Regions from separate parts of the Actinoallomurus vinaceus genome, predicted to be linked through region 2. Evidence: predicted binding sites of a transcription regulator. Region 2 holds the regulator's gene; each other region holds the start of a gene.
The links. The regulator LexA, encoded in region 2, represses DNA repair genes until DNA is damaged. The targets are predictions, from matches to a motif close to TCGAACANNTGTTCGA.
Positions count from the first base shown of each region.

Region 1: a site for LexA is predicted at 2,195-2,210, ahead of uvrA (excinuclease ABC subunit UvrA). Genes of this name have one in related genera too.
Region 3: a site for LexA is predicted at 2,194-2,209, ahead of recA (recombinase RecA). Genes of this name have one in related genera too.
Region 4: a site for LexA is predicted at 1,996-2,011, ahead of ABEA24_RS07560 (intein-containing Rv2578c family radical SAM protein). Genes of this name have one in related genera too.

Region 1 covers NZ_BAABHK010000012.1:21,417-25,575, forward strand. The annotation lists gene ABEA24_RS34635 (hypothetical protein) at 58-552, shown strand; gene ABEA24_RS34640 (MarR family winged helix-turn-helix transcriptional regulator) at 563-1,009, opposite strand; gene ABEA24_RS34645 (MBL fold metallo-hydrolase) at 1,222-1,875, opposite strand; gene ABEA24_RS34650 (hypothetical protein) at 1,906-2,145, shown strand; gene uvrA (excinuclease ABC subunit UvrA) at 2,326-4,159, shown strand, end outside.
Region 2 covers NZ_BAABHK010000006.1:26,674-30,832, forward strand. The annotation lists gene leuS (leucine--tRNA ligase) at 1-1,867, shown strand, start outside; gene lexA (transcriptional repressor LexA) at 1,915-2,619, opposite strand; gene nrdR (transcriptional regulator NrdR) at 3,246-3,710, shown strand; gene ABEA24_RS21760 (vitamin B12-dependent ribonucleotide reductase) at 3,783-4,159, shown strand, end outside.
Region 3 covers NZ_BAABHK010000004.1:212,312-216,470, reverse strand. The annotation lists gene ABEA24_RS16170 (ATP-dependent helicase) at 1-408, opposite strand, end outside; gene ABEA24_RS16165 (DUF3046 domain-containing protein) at 477-671, shown strand; gene ABEA24_RS16160 (hypothetical protein) at 778-1,197, opposite strand; gene ABEA24_RS16155 (ATP-grasp domain-containing protein) at 1,265-2,125, opposite strand; gene recA (recombinase RecA) at 2,331-3,449, shown strand; gene recX (recombination regulator RecX) at 3,746-4,159, shown strand, end outside.
Region 4 covers NZ_BAABHK010000002.1:299,349-303,507, reverse strand. The annotation lists gene ABEA24_RS07560 (intein-containing Rv2578c family radical SAM protein) at 1-1,985, opposite strand, end outside; gene ABEA24_RS07555 (sigma-70 family RNA polymerase sigma factor) at 2,163-2,657, shown strand; gene ABEA24_RS07550 (hypothetical protein) at 2,654-3,370, shown strand; gene ABEA24_RS07545 (hypothetical protein) at 3,434-4,159, opposite strand, start outside.

The DNA of each region.
Region 1 (4,159 bases), on a different contig from region 2:
GACCAGGTTTCCGCCCTGTAACGTGATCACAGGGGAAGATTTCTGGGGAAGGTACTTATGCGCTTGCCCTCGGTGGCGCCCGCGGTGACGCGGACGATCTCGATCGTGCTGGCGGTCGCCGCCGCCGGCATCCTGCTGGTCACCGCCCTCGCCGACCGGAACGGCGGCCGCCGACCGACCGCCCGGCCTTCCCGCCCCTCGTCACCCGTGGCCGAGTCCACCATGCCGGGAAGCATCGACCTGCCGCCCACCGCCGAGCCCACGACGCCGCACGTACGCACCGCCGACGCCAAGACCTGGCTCCACGCGCTCGCCGGCAAGTGGAGTCAGGACGCGGGGAAGGACTACTTCCAGTTCCAGCCCGACGGCACCGGCCAGTGGATGGCTTTCGGCCAGAAACTGTGGAGCGGTAAGGCCACCCCGCGAGACGCGACGACCTTCGACCTGTCCGACCGTACCGGCCAGGGCGCCTCGTACTGGCGGGTCGAGCTGGTGAACGGAGGCAAGAAGCTGTTCTTCGTCGGCCTCCAGAAGACCTACCGCAAGGCGTAGTAGCCAGGCCTCAGGTCTCGGCCAGGTCCTCGAGGACGTCGAGCGCCGAGACCAGCGCCGCGCGTTGCGCGGGAGACAGGGTGCCGAGCCGCTCGACGAGGAACGCCGACCGCTCGGTGCGCAGCTGTTCGAGCTGGCGGCGGCCCTCCGGGGTGATCTCCAGGAGGGTGGCCCGCCGGTCGTCGACGTCGGGAGTGCGACGCAGCAGGGCCTGGGCCTCCAGGGACGCGACCAGACGGCTCTGCGTCGGCGCGCTGACGCCCTCGGCGGCGGCCAGGTCACCGAGGCGCACCGGGCCGAGCGTCTCCACGCTGGCGAGGGTCGAGGCCTGGCTGGATGTCAGCGTCTGCGGGCCGTGCTGGCGGAGGCGACGGCTCAGCCGGCCCAATGTCATGCGCAGCCGTGCCGCGAGCTCCACGTCCGTCAGACCCTCGGTCTCGGCCACCTGCCTGGTCACGCCCGTCATGCCCCTTTACCCGGCTAGCGTCCCCGGCGTGCTCCGCACGCCCGTCTCCACCAATCATCCCCTCATCGCGGCCGCCGATGTACCGATCCGCGGCCTGAAGGATCTCACCGGTGTACCGACCAACGTCCGGTATGTGCCGATCGTGGCGCATTGTGGCCGGGATCACCAGCCCCGGGCCCAGGACCGGAGGGCCGGACACGCGATCACCAGCCTCGGGCGCGCCACTCCTTGAGGTGCGGGCGTTCGCGGCCGAGCGTGGTGTCCTTGCCGTGGCCCGGATAGATCCACGTCTCGTCCGGCAGGGTGCCGAAGACCCGCTCTTCGAGGTCGTCCATCAGCCGGCCGAACAGCGTCGCGTCGCCCCAGGTGTTGCCCGGTCCGCCCGGGAACAGGCTGTCGCCGGTGAACAGGTGCGGCGTGTCGCCGTCGCCGTACAGCAACGCGATCGACCCGGGGGTGTGGCCGCGCAGGTGGATCACGGACAGGGTGTTCTGCCCGACGCGGACGGTGCCGCCGTGCCGAACCGGCTCGGTGACCGGCAGCGGCAGGGCCTCGGCGTCGTCGGGGTGGGCCACGACCGACGGATGCGTCGCGTCGACGACGGCGCCGAGCGCGCCCCAGTGGTCCTGGTGGCGATGCGTCGTGACGACACGGGAGAGGGGGGCGTCGCCGAGGAGCTCGAGCAGCCGCTCCGGCTCGGCGGCGGCGTCGATCAGGACCTGCTCGCCCGTGGCGGTACAACGCAGCAGGTAGGCGTTGTTGTCGAACGGCCCGACGGCCAGTTTGGTGATCGTCAGGCCAGGCAGCTCGCGCATGTCGGGGGGACCGCCGACCTCGACATCGCCTGTGTAGGACACGCGCTCTCCTTCCAGTCTGTCATCGGGGACATGGCCGCTGACCCGCTCATCCTTTCACCCCCGAGACGCTCGGCGCTCGGTCCGTCGGATGCCCGTGGCGGTGCCCGGGCCCGCATCATCCGCCGCGCGCTGCGCCGGATGGAGCCGTTCCCGTTCGAGCGGGTGTACGGCGGCTGGTGGGGCCGGATCGTCTCCGCCGACGGGGCCGGCACCGTACACCGGTCGGCCGAGCGCTACCTCGACCATGCCCTCGACGACCGGCCCGAATGATCTACCCGTCCGTCTCCTGAGCCTCGTGCGTTTCGGTGGCGATCTCTCTTCGAACACGTGTACGGTTTCGATGCGACGAGGGGCCCGCCGTGTGCGGCGTCCGGAAGAAACCGGCCTGTCTCCTCGTTAGCCTGAAGCTGACTGTCTCTCAACCAGGCCCTAGGGGATAGCGGATACGCCGTGGCTGACCGTCTCATCGTGCGCGGAGCGCGTGAACACAACCTCAAAGACGTCTCACTCGATCTTCCGCGCGACGCGCTGATCGTGTTCACCGGCATGTCCGGCTCCGGGAAGTCCAGCCTGGCGTTCGACACGATCTTCGCGGAAGGCCAGCGCCGCTACGTCGAGTCCCTGTCGGCGTACGCCCGTCAGTTCCTCGGCCAGATGGACAAGCCCGACGTCGACTTCATCGAGGGGCTGTCCCCGGCGGTCTCGATCGACCAGAAGTCGACGTCCAAGAACCCCCGCTCGACCGTCGGCACCATCACCGAGGTCTACGACTACCTCCGTCTGCTGTGGGCCCGCATCGGGCACCCGCACTGCCCGATCTGCGGCCGCACGATCTCCAAGCAGACGCCCCAGCAGATCGTCGACCGGGTGATGGAGTTCGAGGAGGGCACCCGGTTCCAGGTGCTCGCCCCCGTCATCCGCGGCCGCAAGGGCGAATACGCCGAGCTGTTCCGCGACATGCAGACCAAGGGCTTCTCCCGCGCCCGCGTCGACGGCAACCTCGTACGCCTCGACGAGGCGCCCAAGCTCAAGAAGTACGAGAAGCACGACATCGAGGTCGTCGTCGACCGGCTGAGCGTCAAGGAGGGCTCGCGCCGTCGGCTCGCCGACTCGATCGAGACGGCGCTCGGCCTCACCGGCGGCACGGTCATCCTCGACTTCGTCGACCTGCCCGAGGACGACGAGCAGCGCGAGCGGATGTTCTCCGAGCACCTCTACTGCCCGTACGACGACCTGTCCTTCGACGAGCTCGAGCCGCGCTCCTTCTCGTTCAACTCCCCGTACGGCGCCTGTCCCGACTGCACCGGCCTGGGCACTCGCATGGAGGTCGACCCGGAGCTGCTCGTACCCGACCCGGAGAAGACCCTCGAGGAGGGGGCGATCTCTCCGTGGTCGAACGGCCACATCAGCGACTACTTCCTGCGGCTCCTCGGTGCGCTCGGCGACGCGCTGGGTTTCGGCCTCGACACGCCCTGGGAGCGGCTCCCGGCCAAGGCCCGCAAGGCGGTCCTGCAGGGCCACGACACGCAGGTGCACGTCAGCTACCGCAACCGGTACGGCCGGCTGCGCTCCTACTACACGACCTACGAGGGCGTGATCCCGTACGTCCAGCGGCGCCACTCCGAGGCGGAGAGCGACTCCAGCCGGGAGCGGTTCGAGGGCTACATGCGGGAGATCCCGTGCCCGTCGTGCGAGGGCAAACGGCTCAAGCCCGTCGTCCTCGCCGTCACGGTCAACGACCGGTCGATCGCCGACGTGGCCGCCATGCCGATCGGGGAGTGCGCGAAGTTCCTGCTCAACATGGAGCTGAGCGAGCGGGAGAAGCACATCGCCGAGGCGGTGCTCAAGGAGATCAACGCCCGGCTCGGCTTCCTGCTCGACGTCGGCCTCGACTACCTCAGCCTGGACCGGGCGTCGGCGACCCTGGCCGGCGGTGAGGCGCAGCGCATCCGCCTGGCCACTCAGATCGGCTCCGGGCTGGTCGGCGTGCTGTACGTCCTGGACGAGCCGTCCATCGGGCTGCACCAGCGCGACAACCACCGCCTGCTCGAGACGCTGATCCGGCTGCGCGACATCGGCAACACCCTCATCGTCGTCGAGCACGACGAGGACACCATCCGGGCCGCCGACTGGGTCGTGGACATCGGCCCGGGAGCGGGCGAGCACGGCGGCCAGATCGTCGTCAGCGGCCCGGTCGAGGAGCTCCTGGCCGACGAGAGCTCGATGACCGGGGCGTACATCTCCGGCCGCAAGGAGATCGCCGTCCCGGCGGCCCGCCGCAAGC
Region 2 (4,159 bases):
CACCGAGTACGCCGACCGGCTGCTGACCGACATGGCGGATCTGGAGTGGCCCGAGCGGGTGCTGCTGATGCAGCGCAACTGGATCGGCCGCTCCGAGGGCGCCGACGTGGCGTTCCAGATCGAGGGGCGCGCGGAGCCGGTCACCGTCTACACGACCCGGCCGGACACCCTGTACGGCGCGACGTTCTTCGTCGTCGCCGCCGACGCCGCGCTGGCCGACGAGATCTGCGCGCCGGAGCAGCGCGCCGAGTTCGAGGCCTACCGCGACGCCGTACGGCGTGAGTCGGAGATCGAGCGGCTGTCCGCCGACCGGGAGAAGACCGGCGTCTTCCTGGGCCGCTACGCGATCAACCCGGTGAACGGCGAGCGCATCCCCGTGTGGGCCTCCGACTACGTCCTGGCGGAGTACGGCCACGGCGCGATCATGGCGGTGCCCGCCCACGACCAGCGCGACCTGGACTTCGCCCGCAGGTTCGGCCTGCCGGTCCGTGTCGTCGTCCAGACGGGGGAGTCGGACCCGGCCGAGACCGGGGTCGCCACCCCGGGCGAGGGCGAGCTGACCAACTCCGGTCCGCTGGACGGCCTGACCAAGTCCGCCGCCATCCCGCGAATCGTCGAGGTCCTCGAGGAGAAGGGCCTGGGCAAGGCCTCCGTCAACTACCGGCTGCGCGACTGGCTGATCTCCCGGCAGCGGTTCTGGGGCACCCCGATCCCGATCATCCACTGCGAGTCGTGCGGCGAGGTCCCGGTCCCGGACGAGCAGCTGCCCGTGCGCCTGCCGGACGACCTGCGCGGCGCCGACCTGGCGCCGAAGGGCGTGTCGCCGCTGGCGGCCGCCGAGAACTGGGTGAACGTCACCTGCCCCAAGTGCGGCGGCGCGGCCAAGCGCGACACCGACACGATGGACACCTTCGTCGACTCGTCCTGGTACTTCCTGCGGTACTGCTCCCCCGGGTACGAGGACGGCCCGTTCGACGTCGAGCAGGTCCGCCGGTGGATGCCGGCCGACCAGTACACCGGAGGCGTCGAGCACGCCATCCTGCACCTGCTGTACGCGCGGTTCTTCACCAAGGTGCTGTACGACATGGGGATGGTCGACTTCACCGAGCCGTTCAAGCGGCTGGTCAACCAGGGCCAGGTCATCCTGAACAGCAAGGCGATGTCGAAGTCGACCGGCAACCTGGTCGACCTGGGCGAGCAGATCGCCGAGTACGGCGTCGACGCCGTACGCCTGACGATGCTCTTCTCGGGGCCGCCGGAGGACGACATCGACTGGGCCGACGTGTCCCCGTCCGGTTCGGTGAAGTTCCTGGCCCGGGTCTTCCGCGTGGCCGCCGACGTGACGTCCGCGCCGGGGGCCGACCCCGCCACGGGCGACGTCGAGCTGCGCAAGGCGACGCACCGGACGATCGACGAGGTCACCCGGCTGGTCGAGGCGCACCGCTACAACGTGGCGATCGCGCGGATGATGGAGCTGACGTCCGCCGCGCGCAAGGCCATCGACACGGGCGCCGGGGCCGGTGACCCGGCGGTGCGGGAGGCGGCCGAGACCCTGGCGGTCATGCTGTCGCTGGTCACGCCGTACACCGCCGATGAGATGTGGGAGCGGCTGGGCCGTACGGCTCCGGTGGCCAAGGCGGGCTGGCCGACGGCCGAGCCGGCGCTGCTGGTCCAGGAGTCGGTCACCTGTGTCGTACAGGTCGCGGGCAAGGTCCGCGACCGTCTGGAGGTGTCTCCGGACATCGCCGAGGGCGACCTGGAGCGGCTGGCCCTGGACTCGGAGAAGATCCGGGCGGCACTGGGCGACCGGGGCGTCCGCAAGGTCATCGTGCGCGCTCCGAAGATCGTGAACATCGTGCCCGCCTGACGGGCGGATCCACCCGGGTCGGTGCGACGTCGCCGACCCGGGTGGGATCACATCTTGCGCAGGACCGCCACCACGCGGCCGAGGATCGTGGCGTCGTCGCCGGGGATGGGGTCGTACGCCGGGTTGTGCGGCATCAGCCAGACCTTGTCGTCGCGCCGCTTGAGCGTCTTGACGGTGGCCTCGCCGTCGATCATCGCGGCCACGATGTCGCCGTTCTCCGCGACGGGCTGCTGACGCACGACGACCCAGTCGCCGTCGGCGATGGCGGCCTCGATCATCGAGTCACCGGTGACGTTCAGCAGGAAGTGCGTGCCCTCGCCGACGAGCTGTCTCGGCAGCGCGAAGACGTCCTCGACGGCCTCCTCGGCGAGGATCGGGCCACCGGCGGCGATGCGGCCGACGAGCGGGACGTACGCGGGGGCGGGGCGCGCCGGGGCCTCCTGGCCGTTGGTGATCTCGTACGCCTCGTGGTCGGACTCGGTGGCGACCGCCGAGGATCCGGGCATGCGGACGACCACCGCGCGCGGCCGGTTCGGGTCGCGCAGCAGGAAGCCCTTGCGCTGCAGTGTCCGGAGCTGGTGGGAGACGCTCGAGGTGCTGGTCAGCCCGACGGCCTCGCCGATCTCGCGCATCGACGGCGGGTAGCCGCGCCGCTGGACCGAGTCCCTGATCACCTCCAGCACCTTGCGTTGGCGGACGGTCAGTCCGCTCTCGTCGCCTGGGCCGTCCGGCATTTCCCGAACCTTGCTCATGGTGTCTCCGATGGATGTCTTCTGCGGTGACGTGCGGCCGCCGGTATTTCACTCCCGTAGAGCGACGTTATCGCTTCTCCGGGAAATGATCAAACAGGTGTTCGAAAAATGTGGAATTTTACGGTCCGGGCTATGTCGTCTTTAGTTCGTACATGCGTTCGATAATAATTCCTTGCCGCGCGTTGGTGAAGGGCGGGTGTGATCGCCGGGCGCCGTCCTATGGCCGGCGCTCGGAAGGGGGTGGCCGCCGTCGTGCTCCCGGGCGGGGCATGGCAGGCTTGGGGTTCGGGGATGCGCCCGCGCGAGAACGCCGGCGCAATGTGATCCACTTCACCGTTTCGGCTGTCGGCGGCGTCGCCGCAGGTCAATGAGGTGAGGCGTGCCCTGGCGGCGGATCGCCGCGCCGGGCGGAGGGCGCGACACGCCGGTAGAGGCGGTGGATCCCCTCGTGGGCGGCCTCTTCGCGCCGGGTGCCTCAAGCGGGTTGCGATGCCCTCGGTCGGGCTCTACGGTTGGACCACAACATCTAGTAGTTACATGGATGTAGTTCACCATAGGTTGTGGTTACAAGGTGAGGTTCGCGTGGTGAGCGCGTGACCCGCTGTCAGGGGGAGGAGTCCGGAGGCATGCACTGCCCGTTCTGCCGACACACCGACAGCAGAGTCATCGACAGCCGCGTCACCGACGACGGAGCCGCCATCCGGCGCCGTCGTTCGTGCCCGGAGTGCGGTCGTCGCTTCACCACCCAGGAGACGGTGCTCATGATGGTCGCCAAGCGCAGCGGCGTCACCGAGCCGTTCTCCCGGGACAAGATCATCGCCGGAGTGCGCCGGGCGTGTCAGGGCCGTCCCGTCAACGAGGACGCCCTCGCCATGCTCGGCCAGCGGGTCGAGGAGGCGATCCGGGCGACGGGGAACGCCGAGATCCCCTCGCACCAGATCGGGCTGGCGATCCTCGGTCCGCTCCGCGAACTCGACGAGGTCGCGTACCTGCGATTCGCCTCCGTCTACCGGGGGTTCGAGACGCTCGACGACTTCGCCAAGGAAATCGAATCGCTGCGCGTGGCGAACGGCGGCGACGCCCGGTCGTAGGGCGGCGCCCGCGCCGCGGGCTGTACGGGTAATCCTGGAGGTGGGCCTGGTGTGCCCGAGAAGGGGGATGTCATGACAGAGACGGTGAGCGGCTCAGCCCGACGGGGTAAGGCGAGCCGCAAGGGCGTGAAGATGGAGCGCATCTTCACGCGGCCGGGCGTCCACCCGTATGACGACGTCAAGTGGGAGCGGCGTGACGTCGTCATGACCAACTGGCGCGACGGGTCGGTGAACTTCGAGCAGAAGGGCGTCGAGTTCCCCACGTCCTGGTCGGTCAACGCGGTCAACATCGTCACGTCGAAGTACTTCCGCGGCGCCGTGGGCACCCCGCAGCGCGAGTGGAGCCTCAAGCAGCTGGTCGACCGGGTCGTCGGGGTCTACACCGAGACCGGCATCAAGAACGGCTACTTCGCCTCCGACGAGGACGCCGAGATCTTCGACCACGAGCT
Region 3 (4,159 bases), on a different contig from region 2:
GGACGGCTTGGCCGCGAACCGGCGGCGCTCGTCGGCGGGCGTGTCACCGGAACGGACGGCCACCCCGATGTCGGGCTCGGCCAGCCCCAGCCGCCGTGCCGTCTGGCGCAGCCCGGTGAGCGGGGCGCGGAGGTTGCGCTCGATGTCGACCGCGAGGGCCTTGAGCGGGGAGACGTACAGCACCCGGCAGCGCCGCTTCGGATCCTCCGGCGGCGGCGTCGAGGCCAGCCGGTCGAGCGACCACAGGAACGCGGCCAGGGTCTTGCCCGACCCGGTCGGCGCCACCACCAGCGTGTTGTCGCCCCGGGAGATCGCCTCCCACGCGCCCGCCTGGGCCGCCGTCGGCGCGGCGAACGCCCCGGCGAACCAGGCGCGGGTGGCGGCCGAGAAACGGTCGATCGGCGTCATCCTGCCAGTGTGCATCGCCCCACCGACGGAATCGTCCCTCGGCGACAGTCGCGGGTAGCGTGGGGACCGTGCGACTCACGGTGTTCTGGGATCGGATGAACCAGCAGTTCGGCGAGGGCTACGCCGAGAGCGTGGCCAAGGACTACGTCATGGCCGAGCTGGACGGTCGCACGGTCGAGCAGGCCCTCGCCGACGGCGTCGCCGCCAAGGACGTGTGGCGGGCCGTCTGCGCCACCTTCGACGTCGCACAGCGTCTCCGCTGAGCCTTCGGCGCGCGTCGCGGAAGGACGTCAGCGGCTCTGGGCGGATGGGGTAGGGCCTGAAGTCATCACCCTCGTCGCTCAGCTCGTGGGCGCGCTCCTCTGCTCCTCATCGCCGCCGGGTGCGGGTACGGCTCCGGCTGCGACTCGTCGACCCGTGGTTCGACCCGCTGGTCGAGTGATGTGTCGTGCTCTTCGTGCGCGTCGTGACTTTCCGGGAGCCGCGCTGGAGCACCCGGCCGCCCCGCGAGACGATCTTCCCTCGCGGACGGGTCCAGATGCCCCGGGAGACGTACCCGCTGCGGTACCGCCCCCGGTAGTACCAGCGGTAACGGCCGCCCGTGCCGCCGTTGTCGCAGTACCGGTCGGAGACGACGCGGTACGAGGAGCCGGCCGGCGCCCACGTGTCAACGCAGTAGGCGTTCGTCGGACGCGAGGAACAGGCGACGAGCGAGAGCGACAGCACGCTCACGACGGTGAGGTACACGGCGCCGGAGCGCGCGAGCCGCCGGGGGACATTCGGGCGCATTGCCGCGAGCCTCCGCAGAAGGGATCAAATGCCCGGCAAGTGTAGGGCCGGGATCCCCGGCGGGGCACTACCTGATCGGGAAGCTCAGGTACAGATCCGCCGGCTCGGCGACCGACGGCAGATCGCTGACCTGTCCGTCGCCGACCTCGACCACCCGCCAGACCCCGTCCGCTCGCCGGGCCAGGTCCGTGGTGATGAACCGGCAGCCCAGCGCCCGTACGCACGGGGCGATCGGGTCCGCCTGCGGACGGGGGTGCCGGTCCGGCGTGTCCGGGTGCGGCCCCATCAGCACCGGCTCGCCGTCGACCCACCACACGCGCGCCTCGCCGTCCTCGAGCCGCTCGTACTCGCGGATGACGATGCCGCCGGCGAGGAAGTCGCCCTGCCTCTCGATGAAGCGCGCCACCACCGCGTGCAGCCGCTCCACGTCGGCGAGCTCGGGGATGAAACAGGCCTCGTCCCACTCGTGCTTGCGCGACTTCACGTAGTCCTTCACGACCGCCGGCCCGGAGCCCAGCGGGCGTACGAGCTCGGCGAGCTTGTCCGCCGCCGGCGTCGCACCGGGGGACAGGGGCAGCCATACGCTCGCCGGGGTGACGCCCGCGAAAGTGTCGTACCAGCCGGGCAGTTCGTGCGCCTTCTCATAGCCGTCCGGCGGGACCGCCAGCACGACGTTCCGGGCGGCCAGGGCGGCCGCGAGGGCGGCGTACTGCGCCGAGGTGGTCATCCAGCCGCGGTACCACGTCGTCCCCAGCCCGTCGGGCACCTGGCGTACGGCCGTGGCCGCGTCACCGCGCTGCAGCGCGTCGTGGTCGATGAGCGCGACGGATCCGCCGAGCGCGCGTACGGCCTCGGCCTCCCGGGCGAAGTGCTCATCGACCCGCCGGGGATTCAGCGGGTCGGCGCACATGAGGATGGTCACCGGCATGATCCTGACCCTCAGCGTAGGGCAAGAGCCCCCGTCTTTCCCCGGGGAATCGGCGCGTCCGTTCATGATCGAACGTGTGTTCGGCTAGAGTGAAGGAAGCGACGACATTGTCCACAGTGGTGGCCGGGCCCTCGAAAAATGTCGGCGGGTCCCCGTAACGTCGCTCCCGACAACAGCAGGCATCGACCCGACAGGGACACCTCACATGGCAGCAAACGATCGCGAGAAGGCCCTCGAGGCGGCGCTCGCGCAGATCGAGCGGCAGTTCGGCAAGGGTTCCGTCATGCGGCTGGGCCAGGAGGGACGCCCCCCGGTCGAGGTGATCCCGACCGGTTCCATCGCCCTCGACGTCGCCCTGGGCATCGGCGGTCTTCCGCGCGGCCGTGTGGTCGAGATCTACGGACCGGAGTCCTCCGGTAAGACGTCCCTCGCCCTGCACGCCGTGGCCAGCGCGCAGAAGGCGGGCGGCATCGCGGCGTTCGTGGACGCCGAGCACGCGCTCGACCCCGAGTACGCGAAGAAGATCGGCGTCGACATCGACGCCCTCCTCGTCTCCCAGCCCGACACGGGTGAGCAGGCCCTCGAGATCACCGACATGCTGATCCGCTCCGGCGCGATCGACGTCGTCGTCATCGACTCCGTCGCGGCCCTCGTGCCCCGCGCGGAGATCGAGGGCGAGATGGGCGACAGCCACGTCGGCCTCCAGGCCCGCCTCATGTCCCAGGCCCTCCGCAAGCTCACCGGTGCCATCAACCAGACCAAGACCACGGCGATCTTCATCAACCAGCTGCGGGAAAAGGTCGGCGTCATGTTCGGCTCGCCCGAGACGACCACCGGTGGTAAGGCGCTGAAGTTCTACGCGTCGGTCCGGCTGGACGTGCGGCGGATCGAGACGATGAAGGACGGCACGGACGCGGTCGGCAACCGCACGCGCGTCAAGGTCGTCAAGAACAAGATGGCCCCGCCGTTCAAGGTGGCCGACTTCGACATCCTCTACGGCGTCGGCATCAGCCGCGAGGGCGGCCTGATCGACATGGGCGTCGAGCACGGCTTCGTGCGCAAGTCCGGCGCCTGGTACACCTACGAGAACGACCAGCTCGGCCAGGGCAAGGAGAACGCCCGGCGGTTCCTCAAGGAGAACCCGGACATGGCCGACGAGATCGAGAAGAAGATCAAGGAGAAGCTCGGCGTGGGTCCGCGGCTCGACGCCGAGGCCGAGCCGGCGGGTGCTCCCGCGGCCCCGGCGGCGGCCGCGCCGGCCGCTGCGGCCAAGGCCGCGCCGGCCAAGCGGGCGGCGAAGACCCCGAAGCCGGGAGACGTGTGATCCCGGGTCGCCCTTTGCGAGGCCCCGAGAGGCTGACCCATGAACGCTCCCGAAGGGCGGCACGTGAGTGCCCCGGGGGACGTGGGATGAGCGTCCCCGAGTGGCGGAGCGTCATCGTCACCGGAGGACGGCATGTGAGTGCCCGAAGGGACGTCGTATGAACGGCCGCCGAGGGGCGGTGAGCGCCTCCGGAGGGCGTCACGTGAGCGCCCCGGGAGGGTGGCCCGTGCGTGCTCCCGAGGGGCGTTGGAGCGCCCTCGAGAAGCGGCGCGTCAGCGCTCCCCGGAGGGCGTCTCATGAGTGCTCCTGACGAGCGTTCCACGGACACTCCCGAGGGGTGGCGGCGTCCCGCTCCGCGCCGGGCGGATCCCGGCTCGGAGATCTTCCCTGGTGACGCCGCCACCGCTCAGGAGGACGACGGCGGCGGTGCGCCCGCCCGCGGCGGATCGGCGCGGCGGGGCCGGAGGCGCGGCAAGGGCCGCCGTCCCGAGGGGGCGACGTCCGGCCGCTCCCGCGAGGGGGCCGCGCCTGGGCGCTTTCCCGAGGGACCGACACCCGGGAGCGCCGCGGCCCAGGGGCCGCCCGCCGACCCGGAGGCGGTGGCGCGCGAGATCTGCCTGCGGCAGCTGTCGTTCGCCCCGAAGACCCGGGCACAGCTCGCCGACGCGCTGCGCCGCAAGGGCGTGCCCGACGACGTCGCGGAGCGAGTG
Region 4 (4,159 bases), on a different contig from region 2:
GGCGGGGTGGGCATGCGGCGGACGTTGCGGCGTCCGCCGATGTCGTACTTGTCGGCGAGGTCTTTGACGCGTTGGGCGATGCGGTGCTGGTAGTCCTTTGGTGCGTAGGCGCCGCGGCCGTACAGGCGGGCGTAGGGGGCGATGAGTTCGGGGTGGTGTTCGCGGAGCCAGGCGGTGAACCATTCGCGGGCGCCGGGGCGTAGGTGCAGGACGATCGCCGAGATGGAGGTGGCGCCGGTCTCGGCGATGCGGCGTACGGCCGCCTCCAGCTGCCGCGGGCTGTCGGTGAGGTAGGGGACGATCGGGCCCATGAGCACGCCGCATCCGATGCCGTGCTCGTTGAGCGTCGCGCAGACCTCGAGGCGTTTGAGCGGGCTGGGCGTGCCCGGCTCGAGCAGCCGCCACAGCTCCTTGTCGACGAAGCCGACGGAGACCGCCGCGCCGACGTCGGTGCGGTCGGCGGCCTCTTCCAGCAGCGGCAGGTCGCGCAGGATCAGCGAGCCCTTGGTCAGGATCGAGAAGGGGTTCGCGGCGTCCCGTAGCGCCTCGATGATGCCGGGCATCAGCTGGTAGCGGCCCTCTGCCCGCTGGTAGCAGTCGACGTTGGTGCCCATCGCGATGTGCCCGCCGGCCCATTTCGGCGCGGCGAGCTCCCGGCGCACCAGTTCCGGAGCGTTCACCTTCACGACGATCTGGCTATCGAAATCCCGCCCCGAGTCGAAGTCCAGGTATTCATGGGTGCGGCGGGCGAAACAGTTATGTGATACGACGCCGTTGGCGATGAAGTCGCCGGTCCCGGTGGTGATGTCGTACATCGGCAGGTCCAGGCCGGTGGCTTCGATGGATGTTACGCCTAGCCGGGCGCTGGTCTTGATTGCCAAACCTTCGATGTCCCGCTTCCGGGTGATCGCCGGATCCACTGTGTGGAAGAAGCGGAGGCGCTCAGCGATGCCGCCCAGCAGCCGGATCACGGTGATCGGTAGACCCACCGGCTTCTTCGGCTGCTCAATCCTGTAGTTGAACCCGAGATGCTCGAGGCCGCCTCTGATGTGCTCGATGATGTCTTGGTCGGTGTTCGATATTCGAAGAACGCCTCTCGAACAGCTTCCCTCGGCGTCAAATATCCCGGCAAGGAAACCTTTATGCCACTCTGTCGTTGCTTCGGCGGGCCATACGATGATCCGGCGGATGGCCGCGTTACCTGCCTTGCTCTGGTTGCGAATGGCGGGAATCTGCTGACGGCCGAGCTTGGCGTTCTGAAACGTGAACGCGATCGTCGGAACGCCGAGGCCGTCAAGGTAGGTGCGTGAGCGGTCCAAGGCCTCGTGGTCTATCAGAACAAGTCGAAAGCGATGAACATCGCCGCTGAGGTAGGAATACGAGGCGAGTTGGCCGTCTCCTCGGATCATTCCGCACAGGTAACCGGATCGATAATCTGCGTCTTTCTTGGGTGGCTCGGCGAAGGATCCAACTCCCATGAGCTTGTTTTTCAGGGTCAGGTGTGGCCGCCGGTCGGCACCGCATTCGGTTCCTGTGACGTACTTCCAGCCGCGATCGCTCAGGAATCTGTGATCGCCGCTCGCGACCAACTGTGTCCCGTCCTCCAGGTGGATCCTGTATGCGGGCTTGACGGTGCTCCAGTGCGCGAGGACCTTGGTGACGACATAGCGGCGGTAACTTCCGACCACCTCGGTGCCGTACACGGCGTCGCCGACTCGGATTTCGCGAAGTGGCTTCGTGCGTCCGTCCGCCATGAGGATCGGGGTGTCGCCGGACAGGCAGTAGACACATGCATGGCTGCAACCCCGGTAGGGGTTGATGGTCCACTGGAACGGCACGCGGGAGGCTGCGGGGACCTGGTTGATGATCGACTTGGCCCGGATCTCGTGGAAGGTGATCCCGCGGAATTCGGGCGTGTCGACCGTCACGGGGCTCCCGAACAGGCCCAGCTCCTCGCCGTCCAGTGACAACGCGTCCCATCGCATGCACCTACCTTAGAACATGCGTTCGATGATCGTCTGGGGTTGGACGCCCGTTTTCGCTGTGGCGGGGGCTCGAAGGTCCGGGGCGGACGCCGCTCGACATCGCGGTCACGACGCGCCGGTGGGAGATTCTCGGGTGCCGGAGGTAAGTGGATCGGGCGCTGAAAGCGTGTAGCGGATGTGAAGCAGCTGGAGTTCCAGGAGTTCTACAGAGCCAGCCGGGACGTGTGCCTGCGGGCGGTCCTGGCCAGTGTGGGCGACCGGCAGCTGGCCGAGGATCTGGTCGCCGAGGCGTTCACTCGGGCCTGGGTGTCGTGGCATCGCGTCAGCCGGCACCCCGCGCCACCCGCGTGGATCGTTCGGACGGCGCTCAACACCCGGGTCTCGTGGTGGCGCCGTCGTCGACGGGAGGTCGCGCTGGAGGGCGACCTTGAGGTCGCCGACACCTCGGCCGGTTCCGCCGGCCTGGACCCCGCGCTGCTCGCCGCGATTCGTCGGCTGCCGCAGCGGCAGCGGGAGGTGATCGCGTTCCGGGTCTTCCTCGACCTCGACACCCGGACCACCGCCGAGATCCTCGGCATCGCTCCGGGAACGGTCACCGCCCACCTGTCGCGGGCCGTCACGACGCTTCGCGACCATCTCGTCACCGTCGACGACCGGGAGGTCGGATCATGAGCAGTCAGGACACGGACACCTCAGCGGTGCTGGACGCGCTGAAGAATTCGTTCGAGCAGGTCGGTATGCATACTCCGGTCGAGCGGATCGTGGCGGCGGGGCGTGTACGGCACCGTCGGCGTCGCCTCGTCGGTGGGGCAGCGGGCGCCGCGGCGGTGGCCGGTCTCGCGATCGGCGTGCCGGCGCTCAGCCACCCGGCGACCGCCCCGCCCCAGGCGAGACTCACCACCGGTGCCGGCTCGGTGCACATCCGCACCGCCGCGTTCACCCTGGACGGCGATGGCCACGGCACCGTCCGCGTGACCTGGGACAAGGCGCGGTACTTCCAGGACCACGAGGGCCTCGAACGGGCGCTGCGCCAGGCGGGCTTCCCGGTGCTCATCAGGGAGGGCGTCTTCTGCAAGGGCCCGCAGGACGACGGACGCCTCGATCCCAGCGGTGGCGGGCCCGGCGTCCGTCGCGTCATGACGGGGGAGCGGCGGAGCGACGGCAGGGTCACGCTCGTCTTCAACCGCGCGGCGATGCCCGCCGGGACGCAGTTGTTCATCGGCTACCTGTCGCCTTCCCAACTGGCGGTCACGCACGGACGGCCGGGCTCCGTCGAGCGCCTGGTCCCGTTGGGTGTTCCGCTGACGTGCACGACCCAGGCACCGCCGCCGGGACACCGTGGGGACGAGTCCGGCGGGGATGGCCCGGCCAAGCCTCGCGGCTGACCGGTGCGCATGCCACCGTCCGCGCGGGGAAGGTAGAGGGGCGGCCGCGGCGACGGCCGTCCCTCACCCGCGGTCCGGCGAACTCGGCGTCGTCGGTGGTTCGATGGCCACGGAGGCGAACCGGTCGGCGGCCGGGTCCTCGCGGTAGAGGACCAGTCCGGCGTCGGGGACGTGGACGATGCAGGGGCGGGGGAGTGCGGTCAGGCCGAGTTCGGCGAGGAGCCACAGGACGTCATCGGCGGTCTCGGTGAGCAGGTCGATGCCGTCGAGGTCCGCGCGCACGGTGGGGGAACCACCCCAGTTCGGCGGGCGCTGGGCGTAGATCTGACCGACCCGCTCCGTGCCGTCGTCCTGTCTGCCGGTGCAGATCGACAACTGCCCACGGCCGATCCGTACGCTCCGGTGGTCCGTCCAGCCGCAGATGAAGGAAGCGTGCGGTGGCTCGCCGCCCAAGCGGTCCGCGACGTCCGCCAGCAGTGACCAGGCGCGGGCGGCGGGCGCGCCGAAGGGGAGGTCCGTGCCGTCGATGTCCGCGCCCCGGCCGGGCAGGAGCCGCACGACGAACGGCGGGACGCGCCCGGGGAAACGGCCCGGATCCGGTGGGACCAGCGTGACCGTGCCCTCCCACGGTCCGCTCTCGCCGCCGGTCGACCGCCACTCGATGGCCGCGTCCAGCTGGAACATGTCGAAGCAGCGGTCGGTGACGCGGAGGTCGAGATACTCGCGAAGGTGCGCGGCGACCTGTGCGGTCGCCGCGTCCCACCATTCCGGGTCGTGGCCGCGGCGGGT